2 regions of the Pseudomonas sp. SJZ080 genome follow, and region 2 is predicted to be linked to the other one. Evidence: predicted binding sites of a transcription regulator. Region 2 holds the regulator's gene; the other holds the start of a gene.
The links. The regulator FliA, encoded in region 2, starts transcription of late flagellar genes. The targets are predictions, from matches to a motif close to CTAAAGTTTNNNNNNNNNNNGCCGNTAA.
Positions count from the first base shown of each region.

Region 1: FBY04_RS07010 (methyl-accepting chemotaxis protein) is a predicted target of FliA. The motif match lies at 1,663-1,690, and genes of this name have one in related genera.

Region 1 is NZ_VIUK01000003.1:475,202-478,948, forward strand. Features, by position in the region: gene FBY04_RS07000 (biotin carboxylase N-terminal domain-containing protein) at 1-173, shown strand, start outside; gene FBY04_RS07005 (OprD family porin) at 327-1,568, shown strand; gene FBY04_RS07010 (methyl-accepting chemotaxis protein) at 1,869-3,747, shown strand, end outside.
Region 2 is NZ_VIUK01000005.1:267,483-273,651, forward strand. Features, by position in the region: gene flhF (flagellar biosynthesis protein FlhF) at 1-1,215, shown strand, start outside; gene fleN (flagellar synthesis regulator FleN) at 1,332-2,162, shown strand; gene fliA (RNA polymerase sigma factor FliA) at 2,159-2,899, shown strand; gene FBY04_RS10185 (chemotaxis response regulator CheY) at 3,067-3,438, shown strand; gene FBY04_RS10190 (protein phosphatase CheZ) at 3,461-4,249, shown strand; gene FBY04_RS10195 (chemotaxis protein CheA) at 4,296-6,169, shown strand, end outside.

The DNA.
Region 1 (3,747 bases), on a different contig from region 2:
TCGTCGAAGACGGCGAGTCGGTGAGCGTCGGGCAAGTGATCGCGGTTGTAGAGGCCATGAAAATGGAAACCTCGGTTCTGGCACCTTGTGAAGGTCAGGTGCAGATCGCCAAACAGGCCGGTGACTATTTTGAAGCCGCCTCCGTGATTGGCCGCATCAAGACCATTAATTGATTTAAACACTCTTCTTTTCGCCGGTAGTACGCACAACGGGGTAATAACTCCGTTGCCGCGTGCTGCCTGCAGAAAACTGTAGATGTAACTGCGCACTCAAAATAACGATAAAACTCAACCAATAGATCTGCCGTTATCTGGAGCATAAAGAGCATGTTGATCAAAACGACTTTCGCTGTCGCGGGTACTTGCGCATTAATTTTCCCACTCACGGCATCTGCAGATTTTATTGCCGACAGCAAGGCCAGCGTTGAACTGCGCAACTTCTACTTCAACCGTGACTTTCGTAACGGACCGCCCACCGCCCAACGTGACTCTGCGGCGGAGTGGGCGCAGGGAGCCATGTTGCGATTCGAGTCGGGTTATACCGCAGGTACTCTGGGCCTGGGCGTCGACGCTGTCGGCATGCTCGGTATCAAGCTTGACGGCGGTGATGGTTCCGGCGGCACGGGCCTGTTGCCGGCGGACCTTGGTTCGAAAAACGGCCGAGGCTCACAGGACGAATACTCCAAACTCGAGCTGACGGCCAAGGCGAAGGTATCGGAAACCATTCTGAAGGTCGGCTCACTCGCCTTCCGTACGCCCGTGGTCTCGAGCAATGACACGCGCTTACTGCCGGCGACGTTCGAAGGCGCACTGTTGACTTCGAAGGACATCGACAAGCTCATGTTGCAAGGCGGCAAGCTGGAGCAAATCAAGTTCAACAGCTCTTCAAATTATCAAGACTTCACGGGTAACCGCATTGGCGGCGTCAGCGATGACTTTCGCTTTGCCGGCGGCACCTACAGTTTCAACAAGGCCCTGAGCACCAGCCTGTACTATGGCAACCTGGAAAACGTCTATCGGCAGTACTTTGGTGGTGTGGTCTACGAGATCCCCCTCGCCGAGCAACAGTCGCTGAAGTTCGACCTGCGCTATTCGAAAAGCACCGACGACGGCAACTTTCGCCCCCTTGATAACCGGGCAGCGAACGGCCTGGTGTCCTACACCCTGGGCTCCAACGTATTCACCGCAGCCTATCAACGCATGAGCGGTGACGACCCCTTCCCCTACATTGCCAATAGCGATCCGTACCTGGTCAACTTCGTCCAGATCAATGACTTCGCCAATACCCAGGAACGCTCCTGGCAGCTGCGCTATGACTACAACTTCGCCGCGCTGGGCCTCCCGGGGCTGACGTTCATGAGTCGTTATGTCCAGGGAGACAATGCGTTGGTCGCCGGCAACAACACCGGTAAAGAGTGGGAGCGCAACACCGACATTGGTTATGTCATACAGTCAGGTTCGCTGAAAAACGTCGGCCTGAAAGTCAGAAACGCAACCGTCAGGTCAAACTTTGGTAATGACCTGGATGAAACACGCCTGATCCTTAGTTACACCTTGGCATTGTGGTAACGGCCAAACACCCAGACAACTTTCAGCCACAACCTGTGCTGGACGCCTGACAAATTTACCAACCAATAACGCAAGTCAAAGTATTTGGTTCGCCATGAAGTTGGCTGCCGCAGGGGCGCTTTTATCCTGACGCGATGTTTTAACAGGTACAACAAAGCAAACTTCGGATAACTGACAGCTCCGTTTTTTTACAAGGAGGCAATTGCGTTCGCAAGTAACAAGGCCCCGGGGTTGATAATCCAACCCCGGAATCCTCAGCCTGAATACGTGGTGTACCGATTCAAACCCGGAGAGTGAACGATGGGACATCTCAAATTTAATCAGAAGATATTGCTGATCGCCTCCTTGGTGATCATGACGGTGTTTTGCTCATTTTCCGTGTTGAATGACATTCGCCTGCGCGAAGACAACGCGCAGAAAATCGAACAAAACACACGCGCCCTCGCAGCCTCCATGGCGCATGACATCCAGAGCTGGCTGACCGGCCGGCTGATTCTGATGAAAAGCGTCGCCGAGTTTATCGGGCACAACCCTACGGCCGAAAACGTCCAGGCCACATTACAAAACCAAGTGCTTATGGAACAGTTCATTGCCACGTATGCCGGCACCCGTGATGGCAAGTTTCAGATCTATCCGCCACGGGAAATGCCTGCGGACTACGACGCCCGACAGCGCCAGTGGTACAAGGACGCTATCGCCAACGGAGCCGCGATGACCGAACCTTACGTAGGCGCAGGGATCGATTACCGGATCATTACCCAGGCGGTCGCCATCCCTTCCGGGCAGCAAACACTCGGGGTACTGGGCGCCAGCCTGAAAATCGAGACGATCTCGCAAACACTCAATGCCCAGGCGTTCGATGGCAACGGCTACGCCTTTCTGGTGAGCAAAGAGGGCAAGATCCTGGTTCACCCTGACCAGGCGCTGATAGGTAAAACCCTGGCCGATCTGTTTCCGGGCAACACCTTGACCCTGAGCGACCGGCTGGTCGAAGCCACGTCGGTTGATGGCAGCAAATTCACCCTGTTTTCAGCGGTCAACGGCCTGCCTTCGCAGGATTGGTACATCGGTATCGTGCTCGACAAACAAGCGGCCCTGGCCAGTGTCTCCGCGTTCCGCAACTCCGCGATCATCGCGACGGCTGTTGCGGGCCTGGCCACTTTGCTGATGCTCGGGCTGCTGATTCGCGTGCTCATGAGGCCCCTGCATTCGATCAGCCACGCGATGGAAGATATCGCCCAAGGCGATGCCGACTTGACCCGTAGATTGTCGATCCTGTCGAAGGACGAATTCGGGCAACTGGCCATGAGCTTCAACCGCTTCAGCGATCGTATCCACACTTCTATCAGCGAAGTATCCTCGACGACGGATGCCTTGGGTGAAGCGACGCGCCGGGTACTGTCGGCGTCCGACTCCTCGATGGAAAAATCGGAACACCAATCGGGTTACACCACGAGCGTGGCTGCCGCAATTGAAGAGCTGGGCGCAGCGGCGCAGGAGATCGCCTCCAGCGCCTCGGCGGCGTCCAAAGGTGCTTCCAGCGCCAGGTTGCAGATCGAGTCGACCTGCGAACTGGTCGAGAACACAGTCACAGCCATGAGCGACCTGCAGGCAAATATCGAACTGACCCGCTCGCAGATCGAAGAGCTCAACGCCAAAACCATCAACATCGGAAAAGTCCTGGAGGTCATTTCGACTATTTCCGCAAAGACCAATCTGCTGGCCCTGAATGCGGCTATCGAGGCGGCCAGAGCCGGAGAGGCGGGACGCGGCTTTGCCGTTGTGGCGGACGAAGTGAGAAACCTTGCCCATCATACCCAGAATGCTACCGAAGAAATTCGCCAGGTCATCGAAGCGTTACAGGCCGGCGGCGCCCAGGCTTCCCGAACCATGCTGCACAGCAATGAAATCGGCAGCCAAAGCGTGCTCGTCGCGAAACAGGCTGGGGCCAGCCTTGTGAAAGTAGTCTCGAAAATCGGTGAGATTGATGAGATGTGCCTTACAGTCGCTGCCGCGACTGAAGAGCAAACAACAGCCGTCGATCAACTGACAAGGGATGTGCATGAGATCAGCCAGTTGAATCGCCAGACCAATGACAATCTTGGCTCTACCCTCAGAGCCTGTGCAGAATTGGATTCAGAAGCTTGGCGACTCAAAAACGTGGTAAATACGTTCAAGT
Region 2 (6,169 bases):
GAGCTGACGGCTGCCCTCGATTACAAACTGTCGGCGCTGGCCCCGCGTGTTCCGAACATGGAGCTCGAGGACGAGCTGCGCAAGACCCAGTCGCGGATCGTCACCGCCCAGGCCGAACTGAGCCTGCGCAGCGAAGGCGAGAGCGACAAGTCCACCAATCGCCAGTTGTTCGCCGGCCTGCCACTCACCGCCGCCGAACCGTTGATCGAACCGACTTACACTGAACCCCGTCGTGCAGCGCCGGCCCCCGCGCCAGCCTCCAGCGGTGTCGATCCGCGGGCTTTCGATTCGATGCGTTTCGAACTCAACAGCCTGCGCGAACTGATGGAAGTACAACTCGGCTCTCTGGCCTGGAACCAGCTGCAAGGCAGCCGTCCGGCCCAGGCCAACCTTTGGCGTCGTCTGCAGCGCATCGGTTTGTCCGGCCCGTTGTCCCGTGATCTGCTGGAAATGATTACCGGCATTGACGAACCCCGTCAGGCCTGGCGCATGTTGCTGGCGCACCTGGCGCGGATGATCGCCACACCGGAAGTCGAGCCACTGGAAGAGGGCGGTGTGATTGCCATGGTCGGTCCTGCCGGCATGGGCAAGACCACCACGCTGGCCAAGCTCGCGGCCCGTTACGTGCTCAAGTACGGCGCGCAGAACATCGCGCTGGTCAGCATGGACAGCTACCGTATCGGCGCTCAGGAACAACTCAAGACCCTGGGCCGGATCCTCAACGTGTCGGTCACCCACGTCGACCCGGGCCAGTCCCTGGTGCAGGCGCTGGATCCGTTGCTGCGCAAGCGTGTGGTGCTGATAGATACCGCCGGTCTTCAGGCCAGCGATCCGGCACTGCGCATGCAGCTCGAAAGCCTGGCCGGTCGTGGCATCAAATCAAAAAATTATCTGGTTCTGGCAACCACCAGCCAGAAACAGGTTCTAACCGCCGCTTATCACAGTTACAAGCGCTGCGGGCTCGCTGGCTGCATCCTGACTAAACTGGATGAAACGGCAAGCCTTGGCGAGGTGTTGAGCCTGGCAATCAGTCATGAATTGCCGGTGGCTTACCTGACCGATGGACCGCGGATTCCGGATGATTTGCATCTGCCGCGTCGTCATCAGCTGGTGAGCCGCGCCGTCAGCGTGCAAATGCAGGAAGAACCCAGCGAAGAAGCCATGGCTGACATGTTCGCTGATATTTACCACAGTCCGACCAAGCAGGTTGGCTGAGGTATTAATGAACAGTTTTTGTACCTACATCGATGGTCTGCCATGCATTGTTCCGTTTGTGAACGCGCAGCCAGTAATGTGGCCTCCGTCTATGCAAGACAAGGTAAAGAAATAACATGGGCAGCATGCATCCCGTACAGGTGATCGCGGTGACCGGCGGCAAAGGTGGCGTCGGGAAGACTAACGTGTCAGTGAACTTGTCCCTGGCTCTAGCTGAGCTCGGCCGGCGCGTCATGCTGCTGGACGCCGATCTGGGGCTGGCGAACGTCGACGTCCTGCTGGGGCTGACACCCAAACGTACCCTGGCCGATGTCATCGAAGGCCGCTGTGAGCTGCGCGACGTGTTGTTGCAGGGGCCCGGCGGTATCCGCATCGTCCCGGCGGCGTCCGGCACTCAGAGCATGGTGCATCTGAGCCCGGCGCAACACGCCGGCCTGATCCAGGCGTTCAGCGATATCGGCGACAACCTCGACGTTCTGGTGATCGACACCGCTGCGGGCATTGGTGACTCGGTAGTCAGTTTCGTTCGCGCCGCGCAGGAAGTCCTGCTGGTGGTCTGCGACGAGCCGACCTCGATCACCGACGCCTATGCACTGATCAAACTGCTGAACCGCGATTACGGCATGAACCGCTTCCGCGTCCTCGCCAACATGGCCCAGAGCCCGCAGGAAGGGCGCAACCTGTTCGCCAAGTTGACCAAGGTCACGGATCGCTTCCTCGACGTCGCCTTACAATACGTCGGTGCGGTGCCGTACGACGAAAGCGTGCGCAAGGCCGTTCAGAAGCAGCGCGCGGTTTATGAAGCTTTCCCGCGTTCCAAGTGTTCCCTGGCCTTCAAGGCCATCGCACAAAAGGTCGATACCTGGCCGCTGCCTGCCAACCCGCGTGGGCACCTGGAGTTTTTCGTCGAGCGCCTCGTGCAACAAACGGCAGGACCCGTGCTATGACAGCCAGCGGTTATAACCTCTACAAGAAGTCGGCGCGTGACGCGCAGTACGAGCTGATCGAGCGTTACGCGCCACTGGTCAAACGCATTGCTTACCACTTGCTGGCGCGATTGCCAGCCAGTGTTCAGGTCGAAGACCTGATCCAGGCCGGCATGATCGGCCTGCTTGAAGTATCGACCAAATACGACGCTAGCAAAGGCGCGAGTTTCGAGACGTACGCGGGCATTCGAATCCGCGGCGCGATGCTCGATGAAGTCCGCAAGGGGGACTGGGCGCCACGTTCGGTCCACCGCAATACCCGCATGGTCAGCGACGCAATTCGCTCGATTGAAGCTAAAACCGGCCGTGACGCTAAAGATCACGAAGTTGCGGCCGAACTCCAATTGAGTCTCGACGATTACTACGGGATTTTGAACGACACCCTGGGCAGCCGGTTATTCAGTTTCGACGATCTGTTGCAGGACGGCGAACACGAAGGGCTGCACGAGGATGGCGCGAGTGCTCATCTCGAGCCGTCACGCGATCTGGAAGATGAACGCTTCCAGGCGGCGCTGGCGGACGCGATTGCCAATTTGCCGGAGCGTGAGCGACTGGTGTTGGCGCTGTACTACGACGAAGAGTTGAATCTCAAGGAAATCGGTGAGGTCCTGGGGGTCAGCGAATCTCGGGTCAGCCAGTTACACAGCCAGTGCGCGGCCCGTTTGCGGGGGCGTTTGGGGGAGTGGCGAGCGCGCTGAAGGCAGTGTGGGGACACTGCGAACGTGGCTGGTGTGGTGTTGAACTGCGCCGGTCTCGATCTGTTGTGCTCCAGACAGTCATTGAGTGCTTTGCCGGATTGATTGAAATGGCGCGTCCAGGTGCTGGGCGCGTTTAAGACTGCTTGGAGGTCGAATTGGACAAGAACATGAAAATCCTCATCGTTGATGACTTCTCAACGATGCGGCGGATCATAAAAAACCTGTTGCGTGACCTTGGGTTCACCAACACGGTCGAGGCTGACGATGGCATTACTGCCATTCCGGTTCTCAACAGCGGGAGCATCGACTTTCTGGTAACGGACTGGAACATGCCTGGCATGACCGGTATCGATCTGCTGCGTCACGTGCGCGCCGATGAAAAGCTCAAGCACCTGCCAGTGCTGATGGTGACTGCTGAAGCCAAGCGCGAGCAGATCATCGAAGCGGCCCAGGCCGGTGTTAACGGCTATGTGGTCAAACCCTTCACGGCCCAGGCGTTAAAAGAAAAAATCGAGAAGATTTTCGAACGCATCGGTTGAGAAACTGCGCCACGGGGGAGCTATGGACCAAAACGAATCTTCACAGGGCGATTTTGAATCGACCCTGAAAAAACACGCAGTCGAACTGGTCGAAAGCCTTGAAAAAGGCAAGTTTGGCGACGCTGTGCAACTGATCCATGAGCTCAATCAGACCCGTGACCGTGGCCTGTATCAGGAAGTGGGCAAGCTCACCCGCGAGCTGCACAGCGCGATCGTCAATTTCCAGATTGACCCGCACATGCCGCAAGCCGAGGAAGTGTCCCAGATCACAGATGCCACCGAGCGACTGGGCTACGTTGTCAAGCTGACAGAGGCCGCAGCCAACCGCACCATGGACCTGGTCGAAAACTCTACGCCATTGGTCAACAGCCTGAGCGATGAAGCCCAGGCGCTGAGCACGGATTGGGGGCGGTTCATGCGTCGCGAAGTCGGGGCTGAAGAGTTTCGCGAGCTGGCACGGCGTGTCGACGGTTTCCTGACACGCAGCAGCGCGGACAACCGCGCGGTGTCGAGCAACCTCAACGACATTCTGCTCGCTCAGGATTACCAGGACCTCACAGGTCAAGTGATCAAGCGTGTGACCCAGTTGGTCACCGAAGTTGAAAGCAACCTGCTCAAGCTCGTGCTTATGGCCAGTCAGGTGGACCGCTTTGCGGGCATCGAACATGACCGTGAAGCGATGCTTGCTGAAAAAGATCCGCAAAAACATCTCTCTCAGGGTGAAGGTCCGCAGATTCATGCCGATAAAAGAGAAGACGTTGTGTCCGGTCAGGACGATGTGGACGATTTGCTATCCAGCCTAGGGTTTTAGAATTTTAGGTATTTTAGGTTTTTAGACCTGTAGGAGCACACCCTTAATGAGCTTCGGCGCCGATGAAGAGATCCTTCAGGATTTCCTGGTTGAGGCCGGCGAGATTCTAGAGCAACTGTCCGAACAGCTGGTCGAACTTGAAAGCCGACCGGATGATGCGGACTTGCTCAATGCAATTTTTCGCGGTTTTCACACTGTAAAAGGGGGCGCCGGCTTCCTCCAGCTCAACGAGCTGGTGGAGTGCTGTCACATCGCCGAGAACGTGTTCGACATCCTGCGCAAGGGTGAACGTCGCGTCGACTCGGAGTTGATGGACGTGGTTCTCGAAGCGCTGGACGCGGTGAACAGCATGTTCAGCGAAGTCCGCGAGCGCAGCCCGATCACGGCTGCCACGCCTGAATTGCTCGCGGCCCTGGCCCGTCTGGCCGAGCCGCAAACCGCCGATGAAGCCGCACCTGTGGCTCAAGTGGCGGAAGAGCCGGCTGTCGAAGCCGAATCAGGCGACATCACCGATAACGAATTCGAACAACTGCTGGACTCGCTGAACGCCGTCAAGGCTCAGGCCGAGGCTCCGACAGCTGCTCCGCTGCCAGCCGGCGATGCCGCTGCCAGCGACGAAATCACCGACGCAGAATTCGAGTCGTTGCTCGATCAACTGCACGGCAAAGGTCAGTTCGCCGTCGACGCGGTGGCAGCTCCTGCTGCACCCGCCGCACCGGCTGCCCCGAAAGCGGCAGGCGACAGTTCCGACATTACCGACGACGAGTTCGAAGCGCTGCTCGATCAGCTGCACGGCAAGGGCAACTTTGCCGTCGACGCGCTGGAGTCGGCCATTGCTTCGGCCCCGGTCGCCGCTGTGCCTGGCGCCAAAGCGGCCGGCAGTGATCTGATCTCGGATCACGAGTTCGAATCGCTGCTCGACGAATTGCACGGTAAAGGCAAATTCACTGAAGTCGGCACCGGTTCCGCCGCTTCTTCGGTAGCGGCACCCGTTGCCAAAGCCCCGGCACCTGTCGCCAAGGCGCCCGAGCCTAAAGCCGAAGCGCCGAAGCCTGCTGCCGCTGCTGCACCGGCGCCAGCCCGTGCACCGGCTGCGCCACCGGCGGAAAAGCCGGCCAGCGAAGCCGAGACCACCGTGCGGGTCGACACCGCGCGTCTCGACGAAATCATGAACATGGTTGGCGAATTGGTACTGGTGCGTAACCGCCTGGTTCGCCTGGGCGCCAACAGCGCCGATGAGGCCATGTCCAAGGCCGTGTCGAACCTCGACGTGGTCACCGCCGACCTGCAAACCGCGGTCATGAAGACCCGGATGCAACCGATCAAGAAGGTCTTCGGGCGCTTCCCGCGCCTGGTTCGCGACCTGGCTCGCCAGCTCAAGAAAGAGATCAACCTGGAGCTGGTCGGCGAAGAAACCGACCTCGACAAGAACCTTGTCGAGGCACTGGCCGACCCGCTGGTCCACTTGGTGCGCAACTCGGTCGACCACGGTATCGAAGAGCCGGCTGATCGTGAAGCGATGGGCAAACCGCGAAGCGGCAAAGTGATTTTGTCCGCTGAACAGGAAGGCGACCACATCCTGCTGTCCATCTCCGACGACGGCAAGGGCATGGACGCCGATGTGTTGCGCGGCATCGCGGTCAAGAAAGGTCTGATGGACAAGGATGCGGCGGACCGGCTCAGTGAGTCTGACTGCTTCAACCTGATCTTCGCACCGGGTTTTTCGACCAAAACCGAGATCTCCGACGTGTCGGGTCGTGGCGTGGGCATGGACGTGGTGAAAACCAAGATCGCCCAGCTCAACGGCACCATCAACATCTACTCGACCAAGGGCAAAGGCTCGAAGATCGTCATCAAGGTGCCGTTGACCCTGGCGATCATGCCGACGCTGATGGTCATGCTCGGCAACCAGGCGTTTGC